Marinagarivorans cellulosilyticus: one gene and its partner. Each later gene encodes a partner of the first gene's protein in a complex. Links are inferred from orthologs where the notes say so. Each region holds a gene or a part of one and is shown on either strand. Other genes may lie near its edges.

Evidence for each region.
Region 2: the proteins of fliM (region 1) and cheY are in contact, whole or in part, in a crystal structure (PDB 1F4V), measured with the Escherichia coli proteins. The link is inferred for Marinagarivorans cellulosilyticus from one-to-one orthologs.

Annotation. Positions count from the first base shown.
Region 1 is NZ_AP023086.1:4,028,540-4,037,785, reverse strand. Bases 6,482-9,246 are described here. They hold fliM (flagellar motor switch protein FliM), read left to right. Parts: upstream 6,482-7,244; coding sequence 7,245-8,249; downstream 8,250-9,246. Other genes in these bases: MARGE09_RS16385 (flagellar biosynthetic protein FliO), read left to right, coding at 8,676-9,246; fliN (flagellar motor switch protein FliN), read left to right, coding at 8,242-8,670; MARGE09_RS16400 (flagellar basal body-associated FliL family protein), read left to right, coding at 6,726-7,235; MARGE09_RS16405 (flagellar hook-length control protein FliK), read left to right, coding at 6,482-6,568. Outside these bases: MARGE09_RS16435 (sulfite exporter TauE/SafE family protein), read right to left, coding at 1-292; HTH-type transcriptional regulator CysB, read left to right, coding at 552-1,526; MARGE09_RS16425 (phosphoadenylyl-sulfate reductase), read right to left, coding at 1,589-2,302; MARGE09_RS16420 (STAS domain-containing protein), read left to right, coding at 2,534-2,836; MARGE09_RS16415 (fused response regulator/phosphatase), read left to right, coding at 2,921-4,654; MARGE09_RS16410 (Hpt domain-containing protein), read left to right, coding at 4,665-5,006; more of MARGE09_RS16405, read left to right, coding at 5,216-6,481. UniProt on the Escherichia coli protein: FliM is one of three proteins (FliG, FliN, FliM) that forms the rotor-mounted switch complex (C ring), located at the base of the basal body.
Region 2 is NZ_AP023086.1:4,265,139-4,274,482, reverse strand. Bases 2,181-5,043 are described here. They hold cheY (chemotaxis response regulator CheY), read left to right. Parts: upstream 2,181-3,351; coding sequence 3,352-3,735; downstream 3,736-5,043. Other genes in these bases: MARGE09_RS17550 (chemotaxis protein CheA), read left to right, coding at 4,588-5,043; MARGE09_RS17555 (protein phosphatase CheZ), read left to right, coding at 3,775-4,578; MARGE09_RS17565 (RNA polymerase sigma factor FliA), read left to right, coding at 2,347-3,060; MARGE09_RS17570 (MinD/ParA family protein), read left to right, coding at 2,181-2,318. Outside these bases: flagellar biosynthesis GTPase FlhF, read left to right, coding at 1-1,342; more of MARGE09_RS17570, read left to right, coding at 1,497-2,180; more of MARGE09_RS17550, read left to right, coding at 5,044-6,978; MARGE09_RS17545 (protein-glutamate methylesterase/protein-glutamine glutaminase), read left to right, coding at 7,207-8,400; MARGE09_RS17540 (flagellar motor protein), read left to right, coding at 8,402-9,142; MARGE09_RS17535 (OmpA/MotB family protein), read left to right, coding at 9,139-9,344. UniProt on the Escherichia coli protein: Involved in the transmission of sensory signals from the chemoreceptors to the flagellar motors.

The DNA of each region.
Region 1 (9,246 bases):
TGTCATTTACTAAGTAGCTAAGCGCAAGGCTGGTGAGCATTGAGGCAGGAATACTGCCGGCCGCCAGCAGTGCCACCACATCCCAGCGTACACTGCGTTGTTTGGCGTGGGTCCATGCGCCACCGGCTTTGGTGATGGCGGCGTAGAGTAAATCGGTGCCTATGGCGATTTTCTCAGGGATGCCCCAAAGGATTAGTAGCGGTGTCATTAGCGAGCCGCCGCCAACACCGGTAAGGCCTACAGCTAGACCTACGCCTGCACCGGCAAGGATGTAAAATAGAAAATCTATCAACAAGACACCTACTAATTCAATAATTTGGGGGTAAGATCGCAAACACATTCGCCGCTCGGCTTGGTGAGTGCTACATTAAGAGTTATAAAGAGGTTGGCAAATATACTGATTTGCATCTATTCTTCAAAAGAATATTTATTTATATTTTTATAAGTAAATTGATGAGCGCGTGTTTTTGCTCTAATACTTCGTTTATTACTGTGTTTTACCGCTTCCATTTGTTTAACGTTAATAATATTGCCGCCAATCGGAGGGCATAATGAAACTCCAGCAGTTACGATATATCTGGGAAGTTGCGCATCACGATCTTAATGTGTCTGCAACCGCTCAAAGCTTGTATACATCTCAACCCGGTATTAGTAAACAAATTCGTCTTTTGGAGGATGAGCTGGGTGTGGAGGTCTTCTCCCGCAGTGGCAAGCACCTTACCCGAATTACCCCTGCAGGCGAGGCTATATTGCGCACCGCGGGTGAAATCTTGCGTAAAGTCGAGAGTATTAAGCAGGTGGCGCAGGAATTCAGCGATGAGCGTAAAGGCAGTCTTTCTATTGCCACAACGCACACCCAAGCGCGCTATGTATTGCCCAATATCATTTCCAAGTTTATTAGCGAATACCCCGATGTGTCACTGCAGCTAAACCAAGGCACGCCCATGCAGATTTCTGAAATGGCTGCCGATGGCTCGGTTGATTTCGCGATAGCGACAGAGGCAATGGACTTATTCAGCGACCTTATTATGCTGCCGTGCTACAACTGGAACCGCTGCATATTGGTGCCTAAGAATCACCCGTTATGCCAGCTCTCAGAGTTAACTATTCAAGATGTGGCTAACCACCCTCTAGTGACCTATGTTTTTGGCTTTACTGGGCGCTCTAAGCTAGACGAAGCTTTTATGGAGCATGGCTTGGCGCCGAAAGTTGTATTTACCGCAGCCGATGCCGACGTTATTAAAACCTATGTTCGCCTAGGTTTGGGGGTTGGTATTGTCGCCAAGCAAGCCTACAACGTCGAAACGGACTCAGACCTAGTGGCGCTAGATGCTAGTCACTTGTTCAAACCGAGCACAACGCGTTTGGCCTTTAGGCGAGGGACATTCTTGCGAGGCTTTATGTACGATTTTATCGAGTTGTTTGCGCCCCATTTAACCAAGCAATTGGTCGATAGCGCGTTTAACTGTAGCTCGAAAATAGAGCTGGATGAATTGTTGGCTGATATACAGCTGCCCGAATATTAAGATTGCCGAGCATTAAATAAAAAGGCCTCAAACGAGGCCTTTTTTATGTCTGCGCTTTGTGGTTAGTCCTTTAGGTTTTCGTTGTGTAGGCCACATTCTTTTTTTGTGGCATCTTCCCACCACCAGCGGCCTTCGCGCTCGTGTTGATTGGGGCCAACAGGCTTGGTACACGGCTGGCAACCAATGGAGATAAAGCCTTGGTCGTGCAAGGTGTTATAGGGTACTTCTAAGGCGCGAATATGCATCCACACATCTTCTGAAGACCAGTTTGCCAGCGGGTTGTACTTTGTAAGCTCGCGGTCGGCGCCCGCAAATACGGCATCGTTTTGAATAACAGGAATGCCCATTCTTGTGCCTGGGCTTTGATCTTTACGCTGGCCAGTCACCCAAGCATCCACAGTTGCCAGTTTGCGCTTTAAGGGCTCTATCTTGCGGATGCCGCAGCATTCTTGATGGTTGTCTTGGTAAAAGCTAAACAGCCCCTTTTCTTTGACTAGCGTTTGTACTGCCTCTGCTTGCGGAAACATAAGCTCGATATCAATGTTGTAGTGGTTGCGCACGCGATCGATAAAACTGTACGTCTCTGGGTGCAGGCGCCCGGTATCTAGCGTGAAAACGTTGATGTCTGGGCGAATTTTGCTGGCTATATCAACCAGTACAACATCTTCGGCACCACTAAAAGAAATGGCGATATTGTCATGTGTTTCGAGGGCGTACTTGAGGATTTCGCGGGGGCTTTTCTTTTGTAGTTCGGCGTCTAGGTCGATCGCGATCATAGCGTGTGCTCATTTAAAACGGGTTTAGGTCTGCTGGCGCGCGCAGCGCCTATGCTGTAGTCATTTTGGCGGCGCTGATCATATCAAAAACTACCGCTTATCCCCAAATTGGACAACTTTGCCTGAGTTCTCGCGCAATTACAGTTTTGGACTATTCTTGGATTATGGCCGTTCAGGCTTTCACGGCGATAATCGCTATTATTAGATTTGGTATTAAAGGTGGACTTACCCATGTCAATTAACTCTTCGGTTTCTGGTGATGGCAAAACATTAATGATTGAGGTTGATGGTCGTTTTGATGCAAGCTCACTTGACGAGTTTCGTAGTTGTTATGAAGGTGGGAGTGGTTTGGAAGGGTACGAGGTAAATTTGCGTAAAGCGGAGTATCTCGATAGCTCTGCGCTGGGTATGTTGTTGGTATTGCGCGACTTTGCCGGCGGTGACCGCGCATCAATTACAATTTCTAATTGCTCGCCAGAAGTTAAAAAGATTTTTGCGATATCAAGTTTCGAAAAGCTATTTAGCATTCAGTAGTCAAAAATACGTTTGTTATCGCTTAAACCAAGATGTAGGTAAGGTTTAGTGATTTAAAGCTGGCTATAGATGGAGCAGGGTAGGATGGGCGACAAAACTGATGAAGTGCAAGAGGCGCTCGTAAAGATTTTAGTCGCCGAAGATTCCGCCGTGGATCGGATGATCCTTGAATCCATGCTAAGAAAGGGAGGCTACCACGTCATTATGGCCGAGGATGGCCTGCAGGCCGTCGAGCAATTCGAACGTCATAATCCAGACCTTGTTTTTTTAGATGTATTAATGCCGAACTTAAATGGTATTGAGGCGGCACGTAAAATCCGAGAAATGTCTGGCGATGTATTTACCCCGATTGTATTTCTAACATCACTTGCCGATGCTGAATCCTTGGCTACCTGCTTAGAAGCCGGTGGCGATGATTTTTTATCTAAGCCGTATAACGCGGTAATTATTGAAGCCAAAATTAAAGCGTTTTATCGCATGCGCGAAATGAATCAAACAATGATTCGTCAGCGCGATCAAATTGAATTAAATAACACCCATTTAATGCAAGAGCAAGAAGTGGCAAAGCAGGTGTTTGACAAAATCACCTATGCGGGTACGTTAGATTTGCCCATTATTAAATACTATATGTCTGCGCTTGCGGTATTTAATGGTGATGTCATTCTTGCAGATTTAAGCCCAACCGGCAGCTTGTTGCTTTTATTGGGTGATTTTACCGGGCATGGTTTACCTGCGGCTATCGGCTCTATGCCTTTGGCATCAATTTTTCATGGTATGGCCAGAAAAGGCTTTAGTATCGGCGATATTATTCGCGAGGTTAATGGCAAGCTCTACCATACTTTGCCGGTAGGCCTTTTTTGCTGCGCCACGGCGGTAGATTTAAGCTTCCATAAAAAACGCGCATTGATTTGGTCTGGTGGGTTACCCGAAGGTGGCATCTATCGTGCTGAGAGTCGTCAGTTCGATGTTATTCGCTCGACTAATTTGCCGTTGGGCGTTTTATCTAACCGGGAATTTAACCATACGCCAGCACGCTATGAAATGGCCGAAGGCGATCAGCTATTTTTATGGTCCGATGGCATTATCGAAGCCCGAAAACCCGATGGAAACATGTTTGGCGAGGAGCGCTTAAATGCCATTTTGTATGCTCAGAGCCCGGTGGATACTATTTTCGATACCGTGCTTAAAAGTGTGCAAAACCATATTGGCGACAGCGATGGCGATGATGACGTCTCGATTGTTTCTTTGGAAATGCCCAACGACGAAGTGGCTGAAAAAGTTTTAAAAAGTGCACCTAAATCACGTGGTAGCCTAGCGGACTGGGCAATGACGTTAAAATTAAATACCTCGTCATTAAAAACGTTTGACCCGCTACCGTTGCTGTTAAACGTCATTTCGGAGGTTCCACACCTTCGCCAAAGCAGTTCGGTTTTGTACACTGTACTTTCTGAATTATTTAATAATGCAGTTGAGCATGGTGTTCTGGGATTATCATCAAAACTTAAATCATCACCCGAGGGCTTTGCAACTTATTATAAGCTGCGCAAAGAAGGGCTAGAGCAGCTTCAAGATGGTTGGGTAACAATTGACTTTGAGCACCAGCTTGAGGTCGATGGCGGCTTATTAACGATTCGCTTTACTGATAGTGGTAAAGGTTTTGTTAAAGAGGACGAGGTGGTGAAGACCGAAAAAGGGGATCTGCACCCGAATTATTTTGGCCGGGGGTTGCAGCTGATAGATTCAATTTGTGAGCGATTAACGATTAATGTTCCTGGTAACCGCATCGAAGCGGTTTTCCGTTGGAGTACTGAAGATTAATGTGGAGCCTATGATGGAGTCTGTAAACCTAGGTGTGTTGGCCGAGCTTAAAGAATTGTTAGCCGAGGGTTTTGAGGTTTTGGTTGAGCGTTTTATTCTTGATGGTCAAGCGCGAATAGATAAAATGCAAGAAGCCTTATCTGCTGGTAGTGCAGAAGTCCTCTATGCCGAAGCTCACGGTCTAAAAGGCAGTAGCCGCAATGTCGGGGCAAATTTATTGGCCGATTATTGTGGTCAGCTTGAGGCAATGGGACATGCGCAAAACCTTGCCGGTGCCGAACCAATATTTTCCGCTGTTGTGAAAGAATTTTCCGCTGTTTGCCAAGCTTTGCAAGATTTTAGCGTTGCCTAATTGTCGGTTGCGCATTCCCTCTGTTGATAAGCCCAGGTACGCCAAAAAACTGACTTCAAACAGTTTTTTGGCTGTATTTACAGCTTTCGTTATATCCATAGTGTGCGCAATAAAGCTATAAACCTTGCGCTGTAATCTTTTGTTAACCATTGGCGTAGTTTCTGCATTCTCTTAGTTTTGATACAAGACTTAATCTGCAGGACGAAATAATGACGACTCATGCCTCTGCTTTAAACATGCTAGATAAGCCTGTTGCTAATCACGCGCCTAAAAAGCAAAACGCCAGTCGCGAAGCTGCATCCGCGGATGGTCGCGCTGGACAAAGCTCCGCTAGTGATACTCAACAAGCGCAGGATGCAAAAGACTTTAAAAAAGCGATGGCTAGGGCGGCACAAAAAAATAGTCAAGGCGATGAGGGTAAGGTCAATAATGATAAAAATACATCTACTGAGAACCCCATAGCGACAAACGAGCCCTCTGCACAAGTGATCGGCCCTGAGGCCGTGCTGGCGCCGGCGCCAGACATGGCTGGTGAATTACTGCCTATTGAAGAGCCTAGTTTTCTGACTGAAGGGGAAGTCAAGCCGCTTACTTCTCCTGTGCAAGCAGAGGGGCTTAAGCCTCAAGAGTTGTTATCTGGCGCGGGCGAGGCGCCAGAGGTCGGCGCGGAGATGGGGCCGAATGCGGCGCTTGATCTACAAAAGGTCGATTTGCCGCTACAAGCGAAGCTAACGGAGTCGCCGGCTTCGGAAGGTAAAGTGGAAGCGCTGGCCAGTATGCCGATAAAAGGTTTTGCGCTAAAGAATGCGACACCTGAGGTTGCTGTGAGCGGCGATGACGAGTTAAGCTCGACTTCAGCATCGGTTGTGATGTTAGGTAAGTCTACTCTTCCTACCGGTACTCCGCAAAGCGGGGGCGGTATGTTGTCGTCAATGAATAATGGACAGTTAACTCAGGCATTATCCAATAAATTCATGGCGCAAGGCTCTGGCGTGATTGCCGCTAAAGCGGGTGCTTCAGAAGCGCTAATGCCCGAAAAAGGTTTTAGTTTTCAGCAAAATTATTCATTACAAGAAGAGCAAGATTTTAAGCCTGCGTTACCCGCGACAGAGCTTTCACCAAAAGCGCCTTTGCCAGCAGTGGATCGTGTTTTTGTTTCGGCTAATGTACGTTTTGGCTCGCCGGCTTGGGCTGGCCAAATTGCGGAACGTTCAGCCAATTTGGCTTCGCAAAATATTAAGCAAGCTGAAATACAGTTAAACCCGCAGGATATGGGACCGATAAACGTCAAAATATCAATGGCCAATGAGCAAGCGACGGTTACATTTTCGGCGCAAAATGCGGCTGTCCGCGAAGCTCTAGATTCCACTTTGCAGCGCTTAAAAGACTCGTTTGATGAGGAGGGGTTAGATCTTGTGCAAGCGGATGTGACTGATCAGCAAGCTTCTGATAGTGATGATTCGCAAACTTATGGTGGCGAACCCCAAGGAGGCCCAGAGGAGGCTCAGCCCGAGCAGCATGTTGTGCATGTTCCTCGTTCGGCTGTAGATCACTTTGTATAGCAACTAAAAAATGTGACGAAAAAGGCTGCGTATATCGCGGCCTTTTTTGTGCCTCTGTGTTAACAACTTTATGTGTGTCTTTAATAGTTATGTGGCCCTTTTTTTGCTCCGTCATTAATTAATTGATAAAAAATTTAATAAACGACGAGTTTTTGACATGGCTGAAGAGGAAGAAAGCGGTGCCGAAGCGCCAGCTGGCGGCGGCAAAAAGAAGCTGATTCTATTGGTTCTATTGGCTTTACTACTGGTTGGTGGTTCAGTCGGGGGAACTATTTTTGCCCTTAAATTGATGACTCCTCCGGCAGAAGAAATGCCAGCTGAGGAAGCGGTTGTTGAGGACGTCAAAGAACCGGCGATTTACTACCCGATTAAACCGGCCATTATTGCTAACTTCGGTTACAAGGGGCGGCAGCGTTATGCTCAGGTCGACGTTACTTTATTAATCCGTGACGAAAGTGTCATTTCCGCTATCGAGCTTCATGCGCCTCTAATTACCAATGCGTTGGTGTTAACGATTGGTGGTCAAATGTATAACGAATTGCAAACGGCTGAAGGAAAAGAATTGCTTCGTCAGCAGTGCTTGCAAGAACTGCAGAAAATTCTAGAGAAAGAAATCGGCAAGCCAAGTATCGAGCAGGTTTTATTTACCAACTTTGTAATGCAGTAGGGTAAAGGGATGCAAGATTTATTATCACAAGATGAGATCGATGCCTTACTTCACGGTGTTGATGATGGCGATGTCGAAACGGAGGACGACAGTGATCCCCTTGCGGTCAGTAATTATGACTTAACAAGTCAGGACCGTATTGTTCGTGGGCGAATGCCTACGTTAGAAATGATTAATGAGCGTTTTGCACGTTATACCCGAATAAGCATGTTTAATTTACTGCGTCGTACTGCAGATGTTTCTGTTGGGGGGATTCAAATTCAAAAGTTCGGCGAATATGTCCATACCCTTTATGTGCCGACCAGTTTGAATATGATCAAGTTTCGGCCTTTACGTGGTACAGCTTTGGTCATTCTTGATGCAAAACTTGTTTTTAAATTAGTTGACAATTTTTTTGGTGGTGATGGTAGACATGCCAAAATTGAAGGGCGTGAATTTACACCCACAGAATTACGTGTTGTGCAGATGGTATTGGAGCAGGCTTTTATTGATCTAAAAGAAGCTTGGCGCGCAGTAAAGGTAATTGATTTTGAATATATTAATTCAGAAGTTAATCCCTCGATGGCCAATATTGTTAGTCCGAGCGAAGTGGTTGTGGTCAGTACTTTTCATGTTGAGCTCGACGGCGGCGGCGGAGAACTTCACATTACGATGCCGTATTCGATGGTCGAGCCAATTAGAGAAATTCTTGATGCTGGTTTGCAATCGGATACCGACGAAAGAGACGACCGCTGGATAAATGCGTTACGTGAGGATGTGATGGATGCGGAAGTTGAACTTGAGTGCGACATTGCCCGTCGAGATATTAGTTTGCGCGATATTGTTGAGCTACGCCCCGGTGATGTTATCCCGATAAATTTACCAGAAATGCAAGTGTTAACGGCCAACGGTGTGCCTATGTTCAGAACCACGCTAGGTCAACGTGGTGAGCACCTAGCCCTTAAAGTGTGTGAACAAATAGACCGAGCAGGCCCATTTAAGCCGGGTGCGCCCGAAGGAGAAACTGATGAGTGATGACGAGAATGATAATGTTGATCAGGACAGCATGGCCGATGAATGGGCTGCAGCTATGGAGGAGCAAGTAGAGGAAGAGGCTGCTCAGGCGGTTGATCTTGAGGAGTTTGACGAGCCTGCCGCTGCTGCCGGCACTGGCGCAGCAGCGAGCGTTGATGGCCGCCCGGATCTGGACGTCATTTTAGATATTCCTGTCAGCATTTCTATGGAGGTTGGCCGTACTGCAATTACCATCCGGAATTTACTGCAGCTAAATCAGGGCTCGGTAATTGAGTTGGATCGACTCGCTGGCGAACCGCTGGATGTTTTGGTGAATGGTACGCTCATTGCCCACGGAGAGGTGGTTGTGGTCAATGAAAAATTTGGCATTCGAATGACTGATGTTATTAGTCCTTCAGAGCGAATTAAAAAACTGAGGTAGCATCGATGACAAAATTCATTGTTTTTATTGTGATGCTAAGTTTAACGGGGCATTGCATTGCGCAGGCGACGCCGGTGCTTGCAACTGAGCAAGTCAACCTTGCTGTAGACCCTTTGGTTGCACGGGGGCTGCCTGAAAATACCGCAATGGCGGAAGATATTAATACTACGGCTTTGGCTTCGCCACTCGGGAATAAAAAAGAAACGGGCAATGCATTGGCGACATCTGGTTTAAGCCCAGCGCGCTCAATAATAAAAGTGCTTGGTGCATTAATGGTGGTATTGCTGGTTATAGTCGTTGTGGCAGGGTTGCTAAAACGTACAGGCTTTACGGCATTAAAAAGAGGTAAGCAGTTAGTTCTACGTGAAACGCTTAATGTTGGTGCTAAAGAGCGTTTGGTGGTTGTTGATTTTGCCGGTGAAAGCTTATTGATTGGTGTTGCCAGTGGCAACGTGAATTTGGTAAAGGCTGTGCCGATGCTGGGTTTTGATAGCAGCGAGTTACCGTCGCCGCATTTAGGCGCTAAAACGGCGATGGACTTTCAGCATAAGCTCAATGAATTTTTATTAAAGGGTC
Region 2 (9,344 bases), 240 kb from region 1 along the record:
TTTTGCCGCATCGTTTGATGATGAGCTGGATCAACCGCTCGCCAGCGATACCGAGTGGGAAGAGCACCACAATGCACAGCGTGTGGCCTCGAATACTCGCGTTGCGGCGCTGGCTAGCGAGGCGCCAGCGGAACCTAATTACAATGCCGAGCCCAGCCCGCAAAAAGCGCGTTTTAGCGAATCGACATCGGCCAATGCCGAGCGCTTAGCCAGCGAAATACAAGCTGCGCACGAACGCATGCTAGCGGCAAAAGGGCAGGCTGCATCGGCTATTTCTATTACCGATGACGAATACGACGTACCGCTTAAGGCCAAAGCGCCAGCGCAAAAACATACCGAGCCGGCGCCAGAAATGTCACAAAACCGACAAGTAGCCAGCTTTGCTCAGCAGGTGAAAGCACGTGGCCTTGACGACGAACATAGTGCCGAACAAAACAAACAATTACACAGCTTGTACGACGAAATTGCAGAAATGCGCATGTTGTTGGAAGAGCAAATATGGCAAAAACAATACGCTCCGCGTGCAGAACCCAGCCCTTTAACGGGCCGCGCACGTCAGTTGGCAACGCAGTTAGAGCAACTGGGTTTATCGCAAGGTTTAATTAAAGATTTATTAGTTTGCGCCAATGATGAGGAGCGCTTGCCAAATTGCTGGCGCAAGGCGTTGGCGATGCTGGCGCGCAAGCTACCGGTCGACCCGCACGACCCTATAGAGCAAGGCGGCACGTTTGCTTTTGTTGGCCCAACCGGCGTGGGGAAAACAACAACAGTGGCCAAATTAGCCGCGCGTTATGTGTTAAATCACGGTCGCGGCAAAGTTGCCATAGTCACAACCGATACCTACCGAGTGGGCGCACACGATCAGCTCAAAGCCTTAGGGCGCATTTTACAAGTGCCTGTTCGTTCTATTGAGGGCGAGCATCAGTTGAACGCGGTGTTATCGAGCCTTAAGCAATACGAACTTGTGTTGGTCGATACCGCAGGCTTTCGCCAAGGCGACCCAAAACAAATTGAGCAAGAATCGTTACTAGATGTCTGCCCCGGCGTGCAGCGGGTATTGGTATTGGCTGCCAATAGCCAGCAGCAAATATTAAAAGCCTCTTTACATGCTTACGGCAATAGCCCTTTGCGCGGCTGTATTTTTACCAAATTAGATGAATGCGCCAGCTTGGGCGAAGCCTTTGGCGCCGTCTGTAGCCATGAAGTGCCAATGCTATATACCGCAGCAGGGCAAGAAATCCCCGATGATATTCACGTGGTTTCATCCAGCGATTTAGTCGCGCAAGCGGTTAAGCTAGCGCGCCAATACGAAAACAGCGCACAGGCGTTGTCGGCCACCTGATGTACGGCGATGCAAGTCTTTAAGCAGCCTCTATACTTGATGAGGCACGTTGTTTTTTTGTTAAGTCGGCCAGTCAAAAACATGGCCGTAATTGTTCTTAAACCAAGTCCCGCAAGGGCTGGCAAAGATATAAACATAGAAGGATGTCGAGTTCATGAGTAATCATCCCGTAAAAGTGATCGCCGTAACTGGTGGCAAAGGTGGCGTAGGTAAAACCAATTTATCGGTGAACTTAGGCGTCGCTTTAGCCGAAATGCGCAGGCGAGTGGTTCTCATGGATGCTGACTTGGGCTTGGCCAACGTCGATTTATTATTAGGTTTAAATGCGCAATTTAATTTGTCTGATGTGCTCAGTGGTAAGCGCAGCTTACAGCAGGTTATGTTGCACGGGCCAAGCGGCTTGAAGGTAATTCCCGCGTCGTCCGGTGTGCAGCAAATGGCATCGTTATCGCCTGCTGAACACGCGGGTATTATTCATGCCTTTAGTGAAATCGCCGATCAAATGGATGTGTTAATTGTCGATACCGCTGCGGGTATTTCCGATACTGTTATTAGCTTTGTACGCGCCGCGCAAGAAGTTGTGGTTGTTGTTTGCGACGAGCCCTCGTCCATTACCGATGCCTACGCCCTAATGAAGGTTTTAAATAAAGATCACGGCGTGACGCGTTTCAGAGTCATTGCCAATATGTGCCGCACAGTAGCAGAAGGGCAGCGCTTATTTGGCAAACTTAACGGTGTGTGCGAACGCTTTCTTGATGCCTCGATTCAATATATTGGCGCCATTCCATTTGATGAGAATTTACGCAAGGCGGTGCAGGCACGTAAACCTGTTTTAGAATTTGCACCGCGCACAAAAGCATCGCAAGCGATACGCGTTGTTGCGCAAAAGTTGGACCAGCTGCCGGTGCAACGCAATGCCAAAGGGCATTTAGAATTCTTCTTCGAGCGCTTGCTGTCGGTGAGCGGCCAGAATTGATGGTTGGCCAGTGAATTCAGGGGCCGCTATGTATTCGCCTGCGCAAGTTAAGCGCGATATAAATGTAGAAGACTACGCCTATCTTGTGAAGCGTATCGCTTACCACATGGTGGCGCGTATGCCGGCATCCGTACAAGTGGATGATTTAATTCAAGCGGGCATGGTTGGCTTGCTGGAAGCGGCGCAAAAATTCCAAGATGATAAAGGCGCAGGCTTTGAAACCTACGCGGGTATTCGTATTCGCGGAGCCATTGTTGACGAAATGCGACGTGGTGATTGGGCGCCGCGCTCGGTACATCGCAATTCCCGGCGCATTAACGAAGCCATTGCTAAAATAGAGGCCCAAACCGGTTCCGATGCTACGGATATACAAGTGGCGGATGAACTCGAAGTGACCCTCGATGAATATCACAGCATGGCGCAAGATTGCGCCAGCACTAAGCTCTTTAGTTACGAAGACACCTTTGACGAAGAAGGCGACGAATTACTCACCTCAGAAGATTCTAGACAACACCAAAACCCCGCCGATACAGCTCAAAAGCAAGCCATGAAGGTAGCGCTAACCCAAGTAATATCGGGTTTAAAAGAGCGTGAGCAAATGGTGCTTAGCCTGTATTACGAACAAGAGCTAAACCTAAAAGAAATTGGCGAAGTGCTGGGTGTTAGCGAATCGCGCGTTAGCCAAATATTAAGCCAAACGGCTATGCGCATTCGTTCGCGCATGACTGGCTGGCAGCGTTAGCCCTTCTTTTTAGCAGGTCAATATCGCTGTTTTCTCGCGCTTCTAGTGCTTTATTCGCGCTACCTTTGCGGCCCGCCAGACGGCATTCACAGGGGTGTTTTGTACGACTTTTATTTCCCCTCGACTAAATTACAACGAAAACTGGCTAGCTGCAGTTGACGAGCTAGACTTATGGTTACTTAACACGGATTTCTCGCTTTTAGTTATTGTTAACTGGATGTTTGTGGTGGCAATAGTTAGAAGCTCCAACCGTTAATTCAAACTCAGGGTATTCCGTTTGCGGAGGTTGCATTGGACAAGAATATGAAAATCCTAATCGTTGATGATTTTTCAACAATGCGTAGGATTATTAAAAATCTTCTTAGGGACTTAGGCTTCACCAATACGCAGGAAGCGGACGATGGAGCAACGGCGTTGCCAATGCTAAAAAGTGGCGATTTTGATTTTCTCGTCACGGATTGGAATATGCCGGGCATGACGGGTATCGAGCTGCTAAAGCAGGTGCGCGCCGACGAGCGGTTGGTGACCTTACCGGTATTAATGGTAACGGCCGAAGCTAAACGCGATCAAATTATTGAAGCTGCACAAGCTGGCGTAAATGGCTATGTCGTTAAGCCGTTTACCGCGCAAGTGCTCAAAGAAAAAATCGATAAAATCTTTGAACGCGTGGGCTAATCCGCAGGGTTAGCATCTATTGCTTGTAAGGCGTAAATTATGGACCCAACAGATAACTGGCATCACAACGAACGCTTTCTCGGTGAATTAAAAGACCGGTCTGCGATGCTTGTTGAGCAGCTACAAAAAAATGATTACGAAGAAGCCTCTGCGGTTATTCGTTCCATTATGGATTCCCGGGATGAACATTTGTTTAACTCGGTTGGCCAGTTAACACGTGCATTGCACAGCGCGATTGTTAATTTTAATGTCGACTCCGAAACAAATGGCGCAGCTACTAATGCTGAAGTGGCAGATAGTGAAATCCGCGATGCTTCAGACCGCTTGCATTACGTTATAAATATGACGCAGGACGCTGCCGAAAAAACCATGGACCGGGTAGAAACAGCGGCACCCATCGCTCTTAATTTAGGCCGAGAAGCCAAAACCCTAAAAGACGAATGGGATAAGTTGCGACGTAGAGAAGTTAGCAAAGAAGAGTTTGCCGAACTTTATTCGCGCATCGATGGCTTTTTATTGCAAATGACATTGGGCGCAGACGAGCTTAATGAAAACTTACAAGCCATTATATTGGAGCAAGGTTTTCAAGATCTAACCGGTCAAGTTTTGAAAAAAGTTATTGGCCTTGTTACTGATGTTGAAAATGAATTGGTTAACCTAATGCGCATAGCCGGTAAGGTTGAGGCCGTAACGGGCATATCTCGAGATACAGACCCAGTGGCTGCCAAAAAAGCCAATCTCCCGTGTGAAGCAGAAGGGCCGCAAATCCACGCCGATACGCGTGACGATGTGGTTAATGGTCAGGATGATGTTGATGACCTGCTATCGAGTTTAGGATTTTAAGGAGCATTTATGTCATTTGGTGAAGATGAAGAGATACTCCAGGACTTTCTTGTCGAGGCGGGTGAAATTCTTGATCAATTATCGGAGCAACTCGTCGAGTTAGAACAGCGCCCTGATGATAAAGATCTGCTCAATGCTATTTTCCGAGGTTTTCATACCGTTAAAGGCGGAGCTGGCTTTTTACAGTTAAATAACATGGTGACATGCTGCCATGTAACCGAAAACCTGTTTGATATTTTGCGCAACGGCAAGCGTCCTGTAACGTCTGAATTAATGGATGTCGTTCTACAGGCGCTTGATACCGTCAATTCGCAGTTTGATGATGTTCAGCACCGCAGGCCACCACAAGACCCTTCACCGGAATTAGTCAGTCATTTAGAGCGCCTTGTTTCGTGTGAAGATTTAAATGCGCCAGCAGCACAAGAAAGCGCCGCGCCACCAGCAGAGCCAGAGCCTGCCGCCGCAGCACCTAGTGAAGAAGGCTTGAATTTATCGGACGATGAATATCAAGAATACATAGATGCCATTGCCGATGGGCCTGCAGAAAAACCATCTAGCGATAATACTCAACCACCAGAGGCGGCACCTACAAGTGCGCCAGCGAGTGCCAGTAGTGACGAAATATCTGAAGATGAATTTGAAAATCTATTAGATCAATTACATGGTAAGGGCGGTGGCCCAGGCGCTGCACCTAAAGCTCCAGCCAGTGAGGCTCCTGCGCCAACCCCAGCTGCAACAACCAGTGAACCTGCTGCAGCTAGCAATGCGGACGAAATATCTGAGCACGAATTTGAAGCGCTATTGGATCAGTTGCACGGTTCGGGTAAGGGGCCTTCGGTAGCACCGGCTGCCCCAGCCGCTAAAGCGCCAGCGGCGCCTGCAGCAAGCGCAAGCGAAGGTAACGGCGATTTAATTACCGACAGTGAATTTGAAGACTTGCTGGATCAATTACACGGTTCTGGCAAAGGCCCTACTGTAAACGGGGCAAAAACGACGAAAGCTGAAGCGTCTGAAAAACCCGCAGAACCAGCAGCACCTGCCGCTAGCACGCCGCCGGCTCCTGCGCCAACACCAGCGCCTGCATCAACACCTGCACCGGCAGCGCCCGCCAATGTTACGGCGATTGCTGCTGCTAAGCCAAGCACTCCTGCACCTGCACCTAAACCCCGAGAGGCTGCTGTTGCCGCCGCTGCCGGCGGGGGTGGTGGCGGAGGAGCGCCCGCGCCAGCAGCCGAGGCAACGGTGCGCGTTGATACACAACGCCTTGACGACATTATGAATATGGTTGGCGAGCTAGTGTTAGTGCGCAACCGCTTAGTACGTTTAGGGTTAGATGCCAATGATGAATCCTTATCAAAGGCTGTTAGCAATCTTGATGTAGTGACTGCCGATTTGCAAACCGCAGTCATGAAAACGCGGATGCAGCCGATTAAAAAAGTATTTGGCCGCTTCCCGCGCGTTGTACGGGACCTTGCGCGTAACCTGAAAAAAGAAATTACCCTAGAGCTTGTCGGGGAAGAAACCGACTTAGACAAAAACCTTGTTGAAGCGCTCGCGGACCCATTGGTTCACTTGGTGCGCAATAGCGTAGATCACGGTATTGAACTGCCTTCTGTACGTGAAGAAAACGGCAAATCGCGCGTAGGGAAAGTGATACTCGCGGCTGAGCAAGAAGGTGACCATATCCTTCTGTCGATTACTGACGATGGCGGCGGCATGGACCCGAATAAATTGCGGGAAAAAGCTGTCGAAAAAGGCGTAATGGACCAAGATGCCGCTGGGCGTTTATCGGATGTTGAAGCATTTAATTTAATTTTTGCCCCTGGTTTTTCGACTAAAAACGAAATATCCGATGTGTCTGGTCGCGGTGTGGGCATGGATGTGGTGAAAACCAAAATCACTCAGCTTAATGGCTCTATAGATATTGAATCTAAGTTGGGCGAGGGCACGCGCATAGCCATTAAAGTGCCGTTAACACTCGCCATTATGCCAACGCTAATGATTATGCTGGGTAAGCAAACATTTGCCTTGCCTTTAGTGAGTGTTAACGAAATTTTTCATATGGATTTGCGTAAAACCAATGTGGTAGACGGGCAAGAATGCGTGACTATTCGCGAAAAAGCGATTCCCATTTTTCACCTGAAGCGCTGGCTGGTAAAAGGCCCTGTTTCCATTGATAACCCCGAAGAAGGGCACGTGGTTATTGTCAATGTCGGTACCAGGCGGGTGGGCTTTATTGTGGACCAATTAATTGGCCAAGAAGAAGTGGTCATTAAGCCTTTGGGCAAAATGTTGCAAGGTACGCCAGGCATGGCAGGGGCAACAATAACCGGTGATGGCACCATCGCTTTAATTTTAGATGTGCCCAGTATGTTAAACCGCTATGTTGGGGCGATGTAGCTTTAGCTTAATGCATTGCAATGCTGCTTTTTCTGGACAGGTATTGCTGGTTTTAATTAGGCGCGTTTGTACTTGTTTGAACTGTTATCTGTATTGGTTTGAATAATTGCTTTTAAATATTTTTTAATGCCGCTGTATATTCAAGTGGACTTTATGCATAACGATTTTAATTGCCATAAAGTGCCTTAATAAAGCGGGTTGCCGCAATGAATAATTGTAGGGTTGCATGTGATTTATACGGTTTTGGTTGTGGATGATTCTAATTTCTTTCAGCATCGTCTGAAAGAAATTATTAATGAGCACCCAGAACTCAAGGTTATCGGCATTGCAACAAATGGCCAAGAAGCCATAGAGATGGCCGATGAATTGCGGCCCGATGTAATATCGATGGATTACGAAATGCCGATGCTTGATGGTGTGTCGGCAGTTAAAGCAATATTGGCCAACCAAAAAGTGCCAATTGTTATGTTTTCGTCGTTAACCTACGAAGGCGCGCGCATTACATTGGATGCGCTTGAAGCCGGTGCCGTCGATTTTATATCAAAAAACTTTTCTGAAATTTCACAAAACTCATCGCGATTAAAGCGTCACTTGCATGAAACCCTTTTAACCTTTGCGAAACAGTTTAAACAGCAGTCGGCACCGGCAAGCCCAAAAGTGCCCGAGGCCAACGCGCCAAGCGCTTCAGTTTCCAGCGGTTTAACGCAAAATGGTGCAGCTCAAAGCGCGGCAGCGGCGCAACCAGCCGAGCCGGCTAAGCCTACAAGCTCGGCACGGGCATCACAGGCTAGGGCGCAGGGGCGCGGCGCTATTGTATCGGCTCCGCCATCGGCTAAAGGGGCGGTTTGCCGCCCCAATGCAGCAAAATTATTAATTATTGGTGCCTCTACGGGTGGGCCTGTTGCGGTTCATCAAGTATTAGATGCATTACCGGTGAACTTTCCGTTGCCCATTATTGTGGTGCAGCATATGCCGCCCAATTTTACCCGCGCATTAGCGGAGCGGTTAAATCGCGTGTGTGCGCTTTCGGTGAGCGAAGCTGTATCGGGTGACAGGCTAAAGCCTGGCCATGTGTTAGTGGCACCCGGTGGTAAACAGTTAATTATCGACCCGAAAGAAAAAGGTTGTGTCAAATTGATGGATGGCGATGATCGCATGAGCTACAAGCCCTCTGTTGATATTGCTTTTGTTTCGGCAGCGAATGTTTTTGAACGGCAGCTACACGGTATCGTACTTACCGGCATGGGAGCTGATGGCTGTGAAGGCGCCAAAATATTAAAACAAAAAGGCGGCACATTATGGAGTCAAGACCAAGCCAGTTGTGTGGTTTATGGTATGCCTAAAGCGGTGGTAGACGCGGGTTTAAGCGATCATGTTATGCCACCAAGCGATATGGGGGCGGCACTTATTCGGGGGAGTTAACATGGATGGCTTGACCATACTTGGGGTTATTATTGCGTTTGCAGCGTTAATTGGTGGCAATTATTTAGAAGGCGGTGCATGGCACCTTTTAATTAATTACCCCGCTGCACTGATTGTTTTTGGCGGTACCATTGGGGCCGCTGTTATTCAAACACCCAAAAATATCTTATTGCGTGCGATTCACATTTTTAAGTGGGTATTGTCGCCGCCAAAATTCCAACAAAAAAAAACCATTAAGCAGATTGTAGGATGGTCCAATATTGCGCGCAAACGCGGTTTGTTAGGGCTTGACAACCTTATCGGTTCGGAAAAAGACCCATTTATTAAAAAGGGTCTTCAAATGTTGGTCGATGGTGTTCCGCCAGAAAAAATCAGAGGTATTCTGGAGCAGGATATCGAGCTTTTACGCCAGCACGATACAAGCGCCGCGGGCTTTTTTGAATCCATGGGCGGTTACGCGCCTACGGTAGGTATTATTGGTGCTGTTATTGGTTTGATTCATGTAATGGGCCATATAGGCAACCCAGAGGAGCTTGGCCCAGCATTGGCGATTGCTTTTGTGGCCACCCTTTATGGTGTGGCGCTGGCGAATTTGTTTTGTTTGCCTATTGCCAATAAATTGCGTGCGCATGTCGATCGCATAGCCGTGTGGCAAAAGTTACTTGTTGACGGCATGATTGCTATCGCCGATGGCGAAAACCCTAAAAACATAGAAGCCAAATTAAGTGGCTATTTGTTATGAGTTCCCGCCAGCAACAATTAACAGGCCCAGATCGCTGGCAAATAAGTTATGCCGATTTACTGACATTATTGTTGGGTTTTTTTATTGTTATGTACGCTGTTGCCTCGATGGAGGCCGATAAAAAAGCCGAAGTTATCACAGCCTTACAAGAAAAGTTTTCCAGCACTAAAGCACCTGAATCTAATGGCCCAGTAACGCCTGC